DNA from 2 places in the Segniliparus sp. genome. Region 1 is predicted to be linked to the other one. Evidence: predicted binding sites of a transcription regulator. Region 1 holds the regulator's gene; the other holds the start of a gene.

Region 1 (7,295 bases):
CGCAGGCGGCGTGGGCAGCCACACTGGCACGAGCGGCCATGCGAGCGGCTCGGGATCGAGCAGCGGCGGAGGCACAAGCTCCTCCGGCACAAGCTCCTCGGGCACGCAATCCTCCGGCACAGGGTCCTCCGGCGCCAGATCGCCGAAAACAGGCGTGAGTGGTTCGGGCACGAACGGAACCGGCTCTTCCTCCGCCGACTCCGTGAAGACCGGCACGGGCGCGAACTCCCCGGCGGAGAGCGCCAAGCCCGCGACCGGCCAGACCCTCGGCGGCACGGCCGGCACGACCGGCACAGGTCTCGCCGCCACCGCAGGCGTCCCGAACGTGGCGGCGCCCAACAACCCAGTCGGGAACGCGCCAAGCGTTTCAGCGCAGGCGATAGGCCCCCCGACCGGGCCTGGAAATATCAAAGATCCGTACAACTTCGGCCAGGCGTTGCAAAACTCGATCAACGACGGCATCCCCGCAGGCGCCGCCGGGAACCAGGCAGCCGGTCCGCTCGGCGGCCTTCTCGGCGGCCTTGTCGGCGGAGCCGCTTCGGGCGTGCAAGACGGCTCGCAGGTCACCCCCACCGGAGCAGCTTTCTACGCAAATACGTTCGGGGCAGCCGGGAACCAGCTCGCAGGCCCGCTCGGAGCCCCGGTCGGCCAGGCGATCGGCGCCGCTATCGGCGGCGCATTCGGCGTGGCGGCGTACGCGAACATCATCACCAGCACGGCGGTCATCGACGCGACCAACGGAGCGCTCGGCACGACGCTCGGCTCCGATATAGGCACGCCGTCGCTCGCGGGCGACCCCCTCGGCGTCGGACAGGTCCTCGGGGTCGCGGCAGCCGCGAGCCAGGCGACCGGGAATCCCGTCGCCGGGGCGCTCCTCGGCGGGGCGATCGGGCTCGCCGCCACACCCGCGCTCACTGAAATCGCCACGAACCGGTATGGCGATGTGGGCGCGGTTGTCGCCGTCGACCTGGCGAACGCGATGTTCGGCCCCCAAATCCAACAGCTCGGCCCGGTCGGCCAAGTCGGCCTCGTCGCCATCACCGAGATCGGGACGTCCATCGGGGCCATCGCCGGAGCCCCTATCGGCGCCTTCGTCGGCCTTGAGACGGCAGCGGTCGCGGCGGTCAATGGCGGGCTCGGCACGCAGCTCGGCGTGCCGTTCAACGGCGGGCTCGGCACGCTGTTCAGCGCGGCATCTGCCAGTCCTGCGGCTCAGGGCAGCGTCAGCGCGCTGAGCCAAACGAGCTCGCCAGGCTTCATTGGGAGCGCGCCGAGCGCCGCCGCGCCGACGACCGGCGGCGCCCCGGCCAAGCCGAGCACTGCCCAGCCGAGCACGGCCTCGGTGAACACTCTCGACCCCGAGGGCTACGGGACAGCGGTGCAGGCCGCCATCAACGGCGGCATCCCCGCAGGCCAAGCCGGACGGCAGGCCGCAGGCCCCCTCGGCGGCCTGATCGGCGGGGCAATCGGCGGCACGGTCGCAGGCCTGCACGACGGCGCGCCGACGACAGCCACCGGGGCCTTCAATTACACGACGATCGGCAGCGGGGTCGGCACGCAGTTCGCAGGCCCGGTCGGGGGCCTGATCGGCGGGGCGGCAGGCGCAGTCGTCGGCACCACGTTCGGCGGGGCCTCCTACCCGTTCGTGGCGTCCACTGGCACCGTGCTGGGCGCGGTCAACGGCGCCCTCGGCACGACGCTCGGCACCGACGTCTTCACCAAGGCAGACTCGCCGAACCCTTTCTCCGGCGATCCCTACGGCGTCGGACAGATCCTTGCCGCCGCCGCCCAGAACAGCCAGGCCGCGGGCAACCCTCTCGCGGGGGCGCTCGTCGGTGGGGCCTCCGGAGCCGTCGGGGCCGTCGGAACGACCGTTCTCGGAGCGAATTACGGCCCCTTGGTCGGAGCCAAAATCGCCAACGACGCCACGAACAACCTCCTCGGCAGCCAGGCAGGCTCGCCTCTCGGCCAACTCGCCCTGGTTTCGTCCAGCGAGGTCGGCGCGGTGACCGGCGGGACGATCGGCACGATCATCGGCATGGGGCTCGGCGCGGGCGTGATCGGCCTCGGCGCGCTCAACGGCGGGCTCGGCACACAGTTCGGCGTGCCCCAATAGGACAACGCAGCGAACCGCCGCCTGGACCACAGGAATCAGCGGCTGTTGCGCGGCTTCCAGACAACGAGAGCCGTGGACTTCGGGAACGGCACGAGCTCGCGCCCCTGCGGGACCGACCGCGCCCCCTCTGCCGCCTCGACAAGGCGTTGCCGCAGCTCCAAGACCTCTTTGGTGAGCTCAAGGATCCGCTTGATCCCGGCGAGGTTCACGCCCTCTTCTTGCGAGAGGCGCTGCACCTCCCGCAAAAGCTCCACGTCCTGCGCCGAGTAGCGCCTGCCGCCGCCGGGAGCCCGCCCCGGGCTCACAAGCCCCATACGGTCGTACGTTCGCAGCGTCTGGGCATGCATGCCGGAAAGCTGCGCCGCCACCGAGATCACATAGATCTTGGCGTGCGGATCGTGGTGCTCGCCCGGGCGCCCGGTCATTTCGAGCCCGCCCAATTCGCCCTGGGGTCGAAGCCGCTCGCCTCTTCCGAAGCCGCGTACTTGCGCAACGATTCGAGCGCGGCCTCGTCCAGCTTGACCGGAACCGCCACTTGCAGCGTGACCAGGAGGTCGCCCGCGCCGCCGCCGCGTTTGTCGACGCCCTTGCCGCGAACCCGCAGCGTCCTGCCGTCCGCAGTGCCCGCAGGCACGCGGACCCCGACTTTGCCGTCGAGGGTCGGGACTGTGAGCGTCGAGCCGAGCGCGAGCTCGGTGAAACGCACCGGCACCGTCAAACGGAGGTCGTCCCCGTCCCTGGTGAACACCGGGTCCGGCTCCACGTGGACGGTGACGTAGAGGTCGCCTGGGCTGCCGCCCCGGATGCCAGGCTCGCCTTGCGCGGCGAGACGGATCCGCTGGCCGTCGTGCACCCCCGGCGGCACCCGCATCGTGATCGTGCGCGAGCGGGTCGTCAGCCCGGTGCCCGAGCAGTCCGTGCAGGGGTCGTCGATGATCTGGCCGGTGCCCCGGCATTCTGCGCACGGCTCGGTGAAGCCGAAGGAGCCCTCCTGCCGGGTCAGCAGGCCCGAGCCGTCGCAGTACGAGCATTTGCGCGGCGAGGTGCCTTTGCGCGCCCCGGAGCCACGGCATGTCTCGCACGTCACCTGGCTGGTGATCCGCAGCGGGATGGTCACTCCCCTTGCGGCCTCGCGGAAGCCGAGCGTGGTCTCGGTCTCCAGGTCGTTGCCCCGACGGGCCCGGCTTCCTGGCCTGCTCGGGGAGCCGCGCCCGGAACGGCCTTCGCGGAAGGCTCCGCCGAAGATGTCCGAGAACGAGGCGCCCCCGCCGCCCTCGAAGAGGTCGGCGAAATCGCGGACGCCGAAGTCGCGCGCCCCCGACGAGTAGCCGCTGCCGAAACCGGAGAAACCACCTCCCCCAGTGCGCGCCCCAGAGCTGAAGAGCGCCCGTGTCTCGTCGTACTCTTTGCGCTTCCCCTGGTCGGAGAGCACGCTGTACGCCTCGGAGACCTCCTTGAACCGCTGCTCGGCGGCCGTGTCCCCCGGATGCGCGTCCGGATGGAGCTCTCTGGCGAGCTTCCGGTACGACTTCTTGATCTCGTCCGCGCTCGCCTTGGAGTCGACGCCGAGCGTCGCGTAGAAATCTTTCTCAACCCATTCTCGTGGGCTCACCCGGCGTCACCTCCTCTCTCTTATCATGCTCCCTTGTCAGTGATTCTAGAACTGTCACTGATCGTCGGATTGCTCCCCGACCGTTTCCTGCTGGGGGCCAGGCCCGTCCGACGACGGGCCCTGGTCGACCGGCTCCGTGCCCGGAACGTCCTCCACGACCACCATCGCGGTGCGCAGAATCCGCTCGCCGAACCGGTAGCCCTGCCGGTACACCGCCGAAATGACCGAGACGTCGCCCTCGCCGGTGTGCTGCACCGCTTCGTGCAGCTGCGGGTCGAACGACTCGCCCGGCTCGCCGAACGCGGCGATCCCCTGCTCGTCGAGGACTTGCTGCAGCTTGTCCGCCACCGACTTCAACGGGCTCGACTCCAAGTCGCCGTGGCCGCGCGCCCGGCCGAGGTCGTCCACGACCGGCAAGAGCTGCGCGAGCACGGCGGCTTTCGCCGCCTCGACCACGCCTGCCCGGTCCCGGTCCACCCGCTTGCGGAAGTTCGCGTACTCGGCGGTCACCCGCTGCAAGTCCTCCGTGAGCTCGACCACCTGCGTCTCGGCAGCGGCGAGCGGGGAGCCCTCCTCAGGAGCGGGCTGCTCCTGAGGAGGGGCCTGGACCTGCTCGCCCTCGCGCACCGTCCCGGTCGTCGGGTCGATCCTGCGACGGTCGGTGATCGTGACCGGCTCGCGCTCGGCTGACGTCTCAGGCTCGGCCATGGCTCTTCCCGTCGGTCTCGTCGTTCACGACTTCCGCATCCACCACGTCGCTGTCCGCGCTCGAGGCAGAGGCAGCGCCCTCGCCCGCCGCGCCGGGCTCCGAGGCGGAAGCCTCGTAGATCGCCTGGCCGACGGCCTGGGACTCGGTCGCGAGCTTCTCGACCGCCTGCTTGATCGCGTTCAGATCAGAGCCTTCCAAGGACGTGCGGACCTCGCCGACGGCGGCGGCCACCTTCTCCTTGACGTCTGCGGGCACCTTGTCCTCGTTGTCCTTGAGGAACTTCTCGGTCTGGTACGCGAGGCTCTCGGCCTGGTTGCGCACCTCGGACTCCTCGCGCCGGGCCTTGTCCTCCTCGGCGTGCGCCTCGGCGTCCTTGACCATCCGCTCGATGTCCTCCTTGGACAGCGCCGAGCCGTCCTGGATCTTGATCCGGTTCTCCTTGCCGGTGCCCTTGTCGCGCGCGGTGACGTGCACGATGCCGTTGGCGTCGATGTCGAAGGTGACCTCGATCTGCGGGACGTTGCGCGGGGCGGGCGGAATGCCGGTCAGCTCGAAGGAGCCGAGCATCTTGTTGTGCGACGCGATCTCGCGCTCGCCCTGGTAGACCTGGATCTGCACCGAGGGCTGGTTGTCCTCGGCGGTCGTGAAGGTCTCCGAGCGCTTGGTCGGGATGGTGGTGTTGCGCTCGATGAGCTTGGTGAACACGCCGCCCTTGGTCTCGATGCCGAGGGAGAGCGGGGTGACGTCGAGGAGCAGCACGTCCTTGACCTCGCCGCGCAGCACGCCCGCCTGCAGGGCCGCGCCGACCGCGACGACCTCGTCCGGGTTCACGCCCTTGTTGGGCTCCCGGCCGCCGGTCAGCTCGCGCACCAGGTCGGTGACGGCGGGCATGCGGGTGGAGCCGCCGACGAGGACCACGTGGTCGATCTGGCCGACCGAGATCCCGGCGTCCTTGATGACCTGCTGGAACGGCGCACGGGTGCGCTCCAAGAGATCAGAGGTGATCTTCTGGAACTCGCTGCGCGAGAGCTGCTCGTCGAGGAAGAGCGGGTTCTTGTCCGCGTCGACGGTGATGTAGGGCAGGTTGATCGAGGTGCTCTGGCTGGAGGAGAGCTCGATCTTCGCCTTCTCGGCCGCCTCGCGCAACCGCTGCATCGCCATCTTGTCCTTGGTCAGGTCGATGCCCGAGGTGCTCTTGAACTTCTCCACGAGCCAGTCCACGACACGCTGGTCCCAGTCGTCGCCGCCCAGGTGGTTGTCGCCGGAGGTGGCGCGCACTTCCACGACGCCGTCGCCGATCTCCAACAGGGACACGTCGAAGGTGCCGCCGCCGAGGTCGAAGACCAAGATGGTCTGCTCTTTCTCGCCCTTGTCGAGCCCGTAGGCGAGCGCGGCCGCAGTCGGCTCGTTGACGATGCGCAGGACGTTGAGCCCCGCGATCTGGCCCGCCTCCTTGGTGGCCTGGCGCTGCGCGTCGTTGAAGTAGGCCGGAACGGTGATCACCGCGTCGACGACGGTGTCGCCGAGGTACGCCTCCGCGTCGCGCTTGAGCTTCTGCAGCACGCGGGCGCTGATCTCCTGCGGGGTGTACTTCTTGTCGTCGATCTCGACGGACCAGTCGGTGCCCACATGGCGCTTGACCGAGCGGATGGTCCGGTCGACGTTCGTGACCGCCTGGTTCTTGGCGGGCTGGCCGACGAGCACTTCGCCGTTGCGGGCGAAGGCCACGACGGACGGCGTTGTCCGAGCGCCCTCCGAGTTGGCGATGACGACGGGGTCGCCGCCTTCGAGGACCGAGACCACAGAGTTGGTGGTGCCGAGGTCGATGCCTACTGCACGAGCCATAGTTCCCTTTTCTCCTTGCTGTTCGATAGACTTCAGCGAATCGCGCTCAAGTCTGCCACATTTTCTTTGATTCGTCAATAAGAGTTGAGCATCTATCGCTCAAGTCTTCTCACAGCAAAACATCGGTTGGTCGGATGTTATTCCCGCCCCTACGCCGAGAAAGGCGGAAAAGTGACGAAGACCTCAGTTTTTAAAGTGGTTTTTATATTTTCGTTACCGCCTACTTAGGCGATCCTCTGTACAGTCTGTGACGTGGAGCTCGGCATAGGAGCCGGCCCGCGATCACCGCAGAAACCGAATATCGCCGAACGAGGAGCCAACGATGTCTCTTATGCCGGTCAGCGACGCCATGTTCCTTCTCATGGAGTCGCGCGAGCACCCCATGCACGTTGGAGCCGTACAGCTGTTCCAACCGCCGCCCGAAGCTGGCCCGAACTACGGGCGCGTCTTCCACGACCAACTGCTCGCCACCACGGAGGTGTCGAGCGATTTCCGCAAGCGCCCCGGCCTGCCGCTCGGAGCCGCGGGCTCGTTGCAGTGGACCGTGGACCCCGACCTCGACTTCGAATACCACGTGCGGCGGCTCGCGCTGCCCGAGCCCGCAGGCATGGGCGAGCTCTTCGCCCTCGCCTCCCGGCTGCACAGCGCCCCGCTGGACCGGCACCGCCCGTTGTGGGAAATGGCCGTCATCGAGGGGCTCGCCGACGGCAAGCTCGCGGTCTACACCAAAGTGCACCACAGCCTCGTCGACGGGGTCGGCGCCTTGCGCGCCCTGCAACGCGCGCTTTCGGACGACTCGGAGGCGCTGGGCTGCCCCGCCGTGTGGGCCCCGCGCGAGCACCGAGGCGCGAGCAGCGGCCCGGGCGGGTCGTTGAGCCCGATGGCCATGATCCGAGGAGCGCGTTCCGCGGCGAGAGGCGTGGCCGAGGTGATGCCGGGACTGGCCCGCTACGGGTCGCACCTCTTCCGCGAGGACGACCTCGTCCGCCCGATGCAGGCCCCGAAGACGATGC
Region 2 (7,295 bases), 190 kb from region 1:
CCGAGGTTGGAGGTGAGGATCAGGATCGTGTTGCGGAAGTCCACCGTGCGGCCCTGGCCGTCGGTGAGCCGCCCTTCGTCGAGCACTTGCAGGAGCACGTCGAACACGTCCGGGTGCGCCTTCTCGACCTCGTCGAAAAGCACCACCGAGTACGGCCGCCTGCGCACCGCCTCGGTGAGCTGCCCGCCCTGGTCGTACCCGACGTAGCCGGGCGGCGCGCCCATGAGCCGCGCGACGGAGTGCTTCTCGGCGTACTCGCTCATGTCGATGCGGATGATGGCCCGCTCGTCGTCGAACAAGAACTCCGCGAGCGCCTTCGCCAGCTCGGTCTTCCCGACCCCGGTCGGGCCGAGGAAGAGGAAACTGCCGGTAGGGCGGTTCGGGTCGGCGACGCCTGCCCGCGCGCGGCGCACCGCGTCGGACACGGCCCGGATGGCGTTCTTCTGGCTCACCACGCGTTTGCCGAGCTCTTCCTCCATCCGCAAGAGCTTCGCGGTCTCGCCTTCCATCATCCGTCCCGCCGGGACGCCGGTCCACGCGGAGACCACGTCGGCGATGTCGTCGGGGCCGACCTCCTCTTTCAGCATGACCTGCTCGCCGCCGCCCGAGGCGTCCGTGAGGCGCGCGAGCTCGCGCTCGGCCTCCGGGATCCGCCCGTAGCGCAGCTCCGCCGCCCTGCCGAGGTCGCCGTCGCGCTCCACCCGGTCGGCTTCGGCGCGCAGCGTCTCCAATTGCTCTTTCACGTCGCGGACCGAGTCGATGGCCTGCTTCTCGCGCTGCCAGCGCGCGGTCAGCTCGGCGAGGCGCTCGCGCTGGTCGGCGAGCTCGCCGCGCAGCTTGGCCAGCCGGGCGACAGAGGCTTCGTCCGCCTCCTTGGCGAGGGCGACCTCTTCCACCTCCAACCGGCGCACGACGCGCTCGACCTCGTCCACCTCGACCGGACGCGAGTCGATCTCCATCCGCAGGCGCGAAGCGGCCTCGTCCACGAGGTCGATCGCCTTGTCGGGCAGGAAGCGCGAGGTGATGTAGCGGTCGGAGAGCGTCGCGGCGGCGACCAGCGCGGAGTCGGTGATCCGCACGCCGTGGTGCACCTCGTAGCGCTCCTTGAGGCCGCGCAAGATGCCGATGGTGTCCTCCACCGACGGCTCGCCGACCAGCACTTGCTGGAACCGGCGCTCCAGCGCGGCATCCTTCTCGATGTACTTGCGGTACTCGTCGAGGGTCGTGGCCCCGACCAGCCGCAGCTCGCCCCTGGCGAGGAGCGGCTTGATCATGTTGCCCGCGTCCATCGCGGACTCGCCGGTCGCGCCCGCGCCGACAATGGTGTGCAGCTCGTCCACGAAGGTGATCACCTGTCCGGCGGAGTCCTTGATCTCCTCGAGGACCGCTTTCAACCGCTCCTCGAACTCGCCCCGGTACTTCGCGCCCGCCACCATCGAGCCGAGGTCGAGGGAGACCAGCGTCTTGCCGCGAAGGCTCTCCGGCACGTCGCCCGCCACGATGCGCTGGGCCAAGCCCTCCACGATCGCGGTCTTGCCGACCCCCGGCTCGCCGATGAGCACCGGGTTGTTCTTCGTCCGCCGGGAAAGCACCTGCACGACCCGCCGGATCTCCGAGTCGCGGCCGATGACCGGGTCGAGCTTGCCCGCCCTGGCGAGGGCGGTGAGGTCGGTCGAGTATTTCTCCAGCGACTTGTACGAGCCTTCCGGGTCCGGCGTAGTGACCCTGGCGCTGCCCCGCACCTCGGTGAAGGCCTCCCGCAACGCGGCAGGGGTCGCGCCGTGCTCGGCGAGCAGTCTCGCCGCCTGCGAGTCCCCCGTCGCGAGCCCGACGATCAGATGCTCGGTGGAGACATACTCGTCGCGCAGCTCGGCAGCGAGCTTCGAAGCGGTCTCCAACGCCAGCGCGAGGCCTTGGGAGAGCCGTGGGGCCGAGGCCCCGCCCTGCACTGTCGGCAGAGCGGCGACCGAGGCCCGCACGGCGGCGGTCACCGCTTTCGGGTCGGCCCCGCTCGCCTGCAAAAGCGGCGCGGCGATGCCGTCGGCCTGCTCCAGCAGCGCGAGGAGCAGATCCTCCGGGCGCACTTCCGGCCTGCCCGCGGCGGTCGCCGCCTGCACTGCGGAAGAGATCGCCGCTTGCGCCTTGGTGGTCGGTTGGAAGTCCATGTGTCCTATCGTCCTCCTTGGGCTGGCAGCCCGCCGTACGGGCGCCAGATCGAGATCGCGGCGCGCGGGGTCTGCGCGCCGTCGCATTGGTCAACACCACAATAGTTGAGTCTATTCCACTCAAGTCTAAACTGGTCCCGATCCATCGAGGAAAGGAACAGGCTCCGTGTCGAGCAATGACGAAGGCGGCTCCTCCCGGGGCGCGGCCGCCCGACTGCTCGCAGCGGTTCGGCGAGATCCCGCCGTGTTCGTCCGATCGTTCCACCTGGAGCTGTTCGGGTCCGCGCCGGAGCTGGTCGAGCAGTTCCCGTCCGGCCTCGGCGAGCACCGGACCGCGTTCGTCCAGATGGCCGAGCACGTCCTCGGGGCCTTCGCGGAAGGGTCGGACCCGCCCGCGCTCATCGACCTGCTCGGACAGCTCGGACGCGACCACCGCAAGCACCGCTTGGCCGAGCGGGACTACCTGCTCGCCCAGACCGCGCTCGCCAAAGCGCTGGCCGCGTCCGCCCCGGATCCCCGCGACCACGCGTTCGCCGAGCGGGCGGCGGCCCTGGTCTGCCAGGTGATGGCGCAGGAGGCGGGCCGCGACGAATCGCCCGAGAGCTGGTCGGCGGAGGTTGTGGAGCGGATCGACCATCCCGGCCCCACGGTCGTCGTCCGCCTGCTCGCCGACCCCGAGGCGCGCCCGACCCCCTTCCGCGTCGGCCAGTACCTCGCGACGCTCGTCCCGCAATGCCCCGGACACTGGCGGTACTTCTCCCCGGCTGTTCCGCCGAACGAGAACGGCGAGCTCGAACTCCACATCAGGGCGGTCCCCGGCGGCACGGTCAGCGGCGCCGTCCTCAAACACACCCGGCCGGGAGACCGCTGGCTCTTCGGCGCGGGCTACGGCAGCCTCGGGGCCGGGGTGGCAGACGTGCCGCCCGACCAGGCCGTGCTGCTGGTGGCGGGCGACACCGGGCTCGCCCCGCTGCGCTCGATCGCCCTCGCCCTCGCCCTGCGCGGCGAGAACCCCCGGACCACCATGCTCGTCGGAGCCCGGGGGCGCGCCGAGCTGTACGACTTGTCCGGCTTGCGAGACCTGGCCCGCGCGAACTCCTGGTTCAACGTGCTGCCCGTGCTGGAAACCGGGCCGTGGTCCACGCTCGCGCGCACGGCTGTCGAGTTCGCGGCCCGCTCCGAGGCCGTCCTCGTGAGCGGCCCGCCCGAGATGGCCGCGACCTGCGTCGAAGCCCTGCTGTCGAGCGGGGTGGCCCCCGGCAAAATCCGCCGCGACCCCGTTTCGTGAGGTGTGTCACATATCGGTAACGACCATCTGGAACCACTTGATGTGATCTAGGTCATGCACTACAACGGAAGTAGGAGCTCGAAAGGCAAAGTCGGATCCGGAAGAGAAGGAACCGACCCCCGGAACGAGCGTCCTGCGTGAAGAGTCAGCACCCACGCGGAGCACGCCGCGACAAGGGCAAGAAGCGCCGTGGGCCTGCGGAACTCGAGGATAGGACCAGCTGCGACCTCCGGGTTAGGGGCGAGCGGCAACCCGGAGGGACGCTGCCGGGATTGGCCAGGTCGAACGAGTCAACCGCCGAGGCTTAACCCCACGACCGATATGAGCACGCTTGGTCACTGATCGCTTTACGCCACGGGCGGTGGACACGCAGCCCGGTGGACCGCAGAGACAGAAGTCCTGCAGCCACGGCCGATGCCATGTCCACCGCCCGAACATCCGGGGCATACGACTTTGAAAAAGGAAGACGGGGAACGGGGCGGAGGGCAAACTTCACGCGCGGCCCGAGCCAGCGCGTAACATCGCTCTATGCACGAGCACTCTTCCGGGGAGCCGGGCCTCATCCCAGAAGGCCCGGCGGGCGATCGCAGGCGGGACGTCGCCCGCAACACGTTGCGCGCGATGCTCGACATCGCGACGCATGCCGTCATCGCAGAACTGCCGTCGAACATCGCCCCGACTCCCCCATGGGATTTCGAGGGCATGGTCGACCTCGCTTTCAACTCCGACGAAGGACATGCCAGCCGCTTCGCGGTGGCGCTGCTCGCGGAGCGCAAAGCCACGCAGATGATCGACGAGCTGCCCATGCCTTTGCGGGCCGACGTCCTCGCGGTGCAGATGGAGGACGACATCAGGCGGAACGAGGAACGCGGCGCACGGGCGGCCGCCGAGCAGGCGGCCCGAGACCAGGTCCGCGAGGCGGAACGGGACGGACGGGCGCGGCGCTACGCGGAGGCGGTCTCCAAGCGCGCGGACTTCCCGGCCCGGTTCGCCGCCTTCCAAGAGATCTACCGGCCTCCTCGGAAGAAATAACGCCCTGTTCACAAATCTCAGCAACAGTTTTCACGAACGGCATGAATTCTCTGGCAGAGATCTCGAAATCCTCAGCCGCTTGCTCTACTCTTAGAGGTCGCAAAACGGCAACGCTCCGGCCGATCAACGGCGAACGGCCGAGCGTCCTTGGAAAGGCGGATTGATGGCGACATCACGCAAGCGGATCCTCTCGGCCCTCGGCCTCGTGTTGGCGTTGGGCGCGGCCACTGCGGCCAGCGCCAGCGCGGACCCGGTGAAGATGGCCTCCAAAAATATGGACGAGACCACCCGCGACGGATGGCATATCCACATCGACACCGACAACGAGGTGGTCAACGCCATTCCCAACCTCGCCGCCGCCGCCAATTCCCGCGAGGCCTTCGTCACGCTCTCCGCGACCGCGACGGTGAGCGCGGGCTCCAGCTCGATCAGCGACAGCCTCTTCATCATGGGCTACCAGCTCGGCTGCCAGTCCGACGTCTCCAGCGGCCTGCAGATCGGCGGCGCGGCCACCGGCGGCGGCTCGCTCGGCGGCGAGGTGGACATCAACTCGTCCCCCGGCGTCTCGGGCAGCGGCAGCATCGGCGGCGGGCTGACCGGCTACATCCAGACCGACGTCGCCCCCGGCGCGATCGTCGACCTGCCGATGTCGAACATGGCGCTGTCCGACAAGGGCAAAGCCATGCTGGACATCACGAACCTGCACATCAAGGCCGACGCCTGCGGCGGCGACGTGACGATCCGCTCCTACGCGTACCTGCGCATCTCGACAGACGCCGCGCACTCCTCGTACGCCATCTACGGCGATCCCATCAAGATCTGAGGAAGGAACCACGACCATGCCCTCGAAGCTCGCACAGCTCGCCGCCGGGCCCGCGCTCGCGGCGCTCGCCATGATCGCCGCCCCCTCGGCCTCCGCGAACAACATCGTCACGCCCACCGTCCCCTCCGATCCGTACTACTCCCCGCCTGGGTACATCGGCTCGCTCCCCGGCAACTACACGTTCCAAGGCACGTTCGAATGGGTGCGCCCCCGCCGGTCAGTCGACTCGGCGGGCATCGCGGCCATGACGAACGCGGACCCGGCGGGCTCCGGAGCGGGCCTGCCCGGCAGCCATCTCGGCGTCGAGCCGCAGCGGTACGGGCCGAGCGGCGCGGTGTCCGGCATGCGGCCCTCGGCGCCGCAGCAGTCGGCCTCGACCTCCCCCGCCGCGGGCGGCATCCTGCCGGGGACCTCCGTGTCCAACGGCTTGGAAGACCCCAGCGGCAAAGCGCCGAAGAAACCGATCACCCCCGAGGCGGCCCAGCCGGGGAGCACCTCGACCACCGCGCTGCCGAACACCGCGAACTCGGGGCCGGACTCCCCGCCCTCGGCCTCCGACGACGACGCGTCCTCGGGAAACTGATCCAGGCCGAAGCCGCCGCGCCGCCTCACCCATTTGTCAGAACAACTGACATCGACCATGATGTCAGGATGACGCGACCCGCAGACGCCCCGATCGGCTATTTCCTGACTCGGGCCATGCTGACGACCCGGACCCATGTGAGCGCCAAGCTCCGTCCGCTCGGCCTCACCCTGCCGCAATACATCTGTATGCAGATGCTGCGCCAGAATCCGGGGATGTCCAACGCGGAGCTCGCCAGGGAATCATTCGTGACCAGGCAGGCGATGAACACCGTGCTGCACGACCTCGAGAAGGCAGACCTCGTGGCGCGCCCCGCGACCGCCGCAGCGGGGCGGACCCTCCCCGCCCGACTGACCAAGCGCGGCGAAGCGCTCCTCGAAGAGGCGTTGCCTGAGGTCTGGGCCGCCGAGGACGAAATCCTCGGCGCGTTGAGCAAGGAGGAGCGCCACGAGCTCAAGCGGCTGCTCTCCGCCGCCATCGACCCCTGCCCCCAAACGGACGTGTGAGCGAGGCCGGAGCGGCCGCTACTTGAGCCCGACGGCTCCGCCGTTGCCACTGGTGCCGCTGTTGCCCAAGGAGGCGATGAGCCGGTCCACCCGCTCGTCCACAGCTTTGAACGGGTCCTTGCACAGCACCGTGCGCTGCGCCTGGTCGTTGAGCTTCAGATGCACCCAGTCCACGGTGAAATCCCGACCGGCCTCGGTCGCGGCGGTGATGAAATCGCCGCGCAACCGCGCCCGCGTGGTCTGCGGCGCGACGTCTTTGGCCGACTCGATCTCGTCCTCGTCCACGATCGTGGACACCAGCCCGCGCTTGCGCAGGATGTCGAACACCCCGCGCCCGCGCTTGATGTCGTGGTAGGCGAGGTCGAGCTGCGCGATCTTCGGGTGGGTGAGGTCGAAGCCGTACTTCTCCTCGTAGCGCTGGAACAGCTTGCGCTTGATGATCCAGTCGATCTCGGTGTCCACCTTGGCGAAGTCCTGGGACTCCACCGCGTCGAGCACCCGGCCCCAGAGGTCCACCACGGACGAGAGCTCGGTGGACGGCTCGGTCGAGGCCAGGTACTCCACCGCCTTGCCGTGGTACTCGCGCTGGATCTCCAACGCGGACGCGTGCCTGCCGCCGACCAGGCGCACCTGGCGGCTGCCGGTCGTGTCGTGGCTGACTTCCCGGATCGCGCGGATCGGGTTGTCGAGCGCGTAGTCCCGGAACGCGACCCCCGCCTCGATCATCTCCAAGATCAGCGCGGTGGAGCCGACCTTGAGCAAGGTCGTCGGCTCGGCCATGTTCGAGTCGCCGACGATGACGTGCAGGCGCCGGTAGAGCTCCGCGTCGGCGTGCGGCTCGTCGCGGGTGTTGATGATCGGACGCGACCGAGTCGTCGCCGAGGAGACGCCCTCCCAG

What was found. Region 1 encodes HspR, which represses chaperone genes until heat shock. Its sites were predicted from a motif close to ANNTGAGTNNNNNNNACTCANNT; they were not measured.
Region 2: clpB (ATP-dependent chaperone ClpB) is a predicted target of HspR. The motif match lies at 2,269-2,291, and genes of this name have one in related genera.

The regions. Positions count from the first base shown of each region.
Region 1 covers NZ_JBOFQF010000003.1:65,932-73,226, reverse strand. Annotated here, with positions in the region: gene ACRC20_RS00730 (hypothetical protein) at 1-216, opposite strand, end outside; gene ACRC20_RS00725 (beta strand repeat-containing protein) at 203-2,116, shown strand; gene ACRC20_RS00720 (heat shock protein transcriptional repressor HspR) at 2,152-2,541, opposite strand; gene dnaJ (molecular chaperone DnaJ) at 2,538-3,728, opposite strand; gene grpE (nucleotide exchange factor GrpE) at 3,783-4,436, opposite strand; gene dnaK (molecular chaperone DnaK) at 4,423-6,282, opposite strand; gene ACRC20_RS00700 (WS/DGAT/MGAT family O-acyltransferase) at 6,605-7,295, shown strand, end outside.
Region 2 covers NZ_JBOFQF010000003.1:255,859-263,153, reverse strand. Annotated here, with positions in the region: gene clpB (ATP-dependent chaperone ClpB) at 1-2,165, opposite strand, end outside; gene ACRC20_RS01690 (FAD-binding oxidoreductase) at 2,332-3,453, shown strand; gene ACRC20_RS01685 (hypothetical protein) at 3,982-4,485, shown strand; gene ACRC20_RS01680 (MspA family porin) at 4,646-5,308, shown strand; gene ACRC20_RS01675 (hypothetical protein) at 5,325-5,891, shown strand; gene ACRC20_RS01670 (MarR family winged helix-turn-helix transcriptional regulator) at 5,960-6,397, shown strand; gene pafA (Pup--protein ligase) at 6,416-7,295, opposite strand, start outside.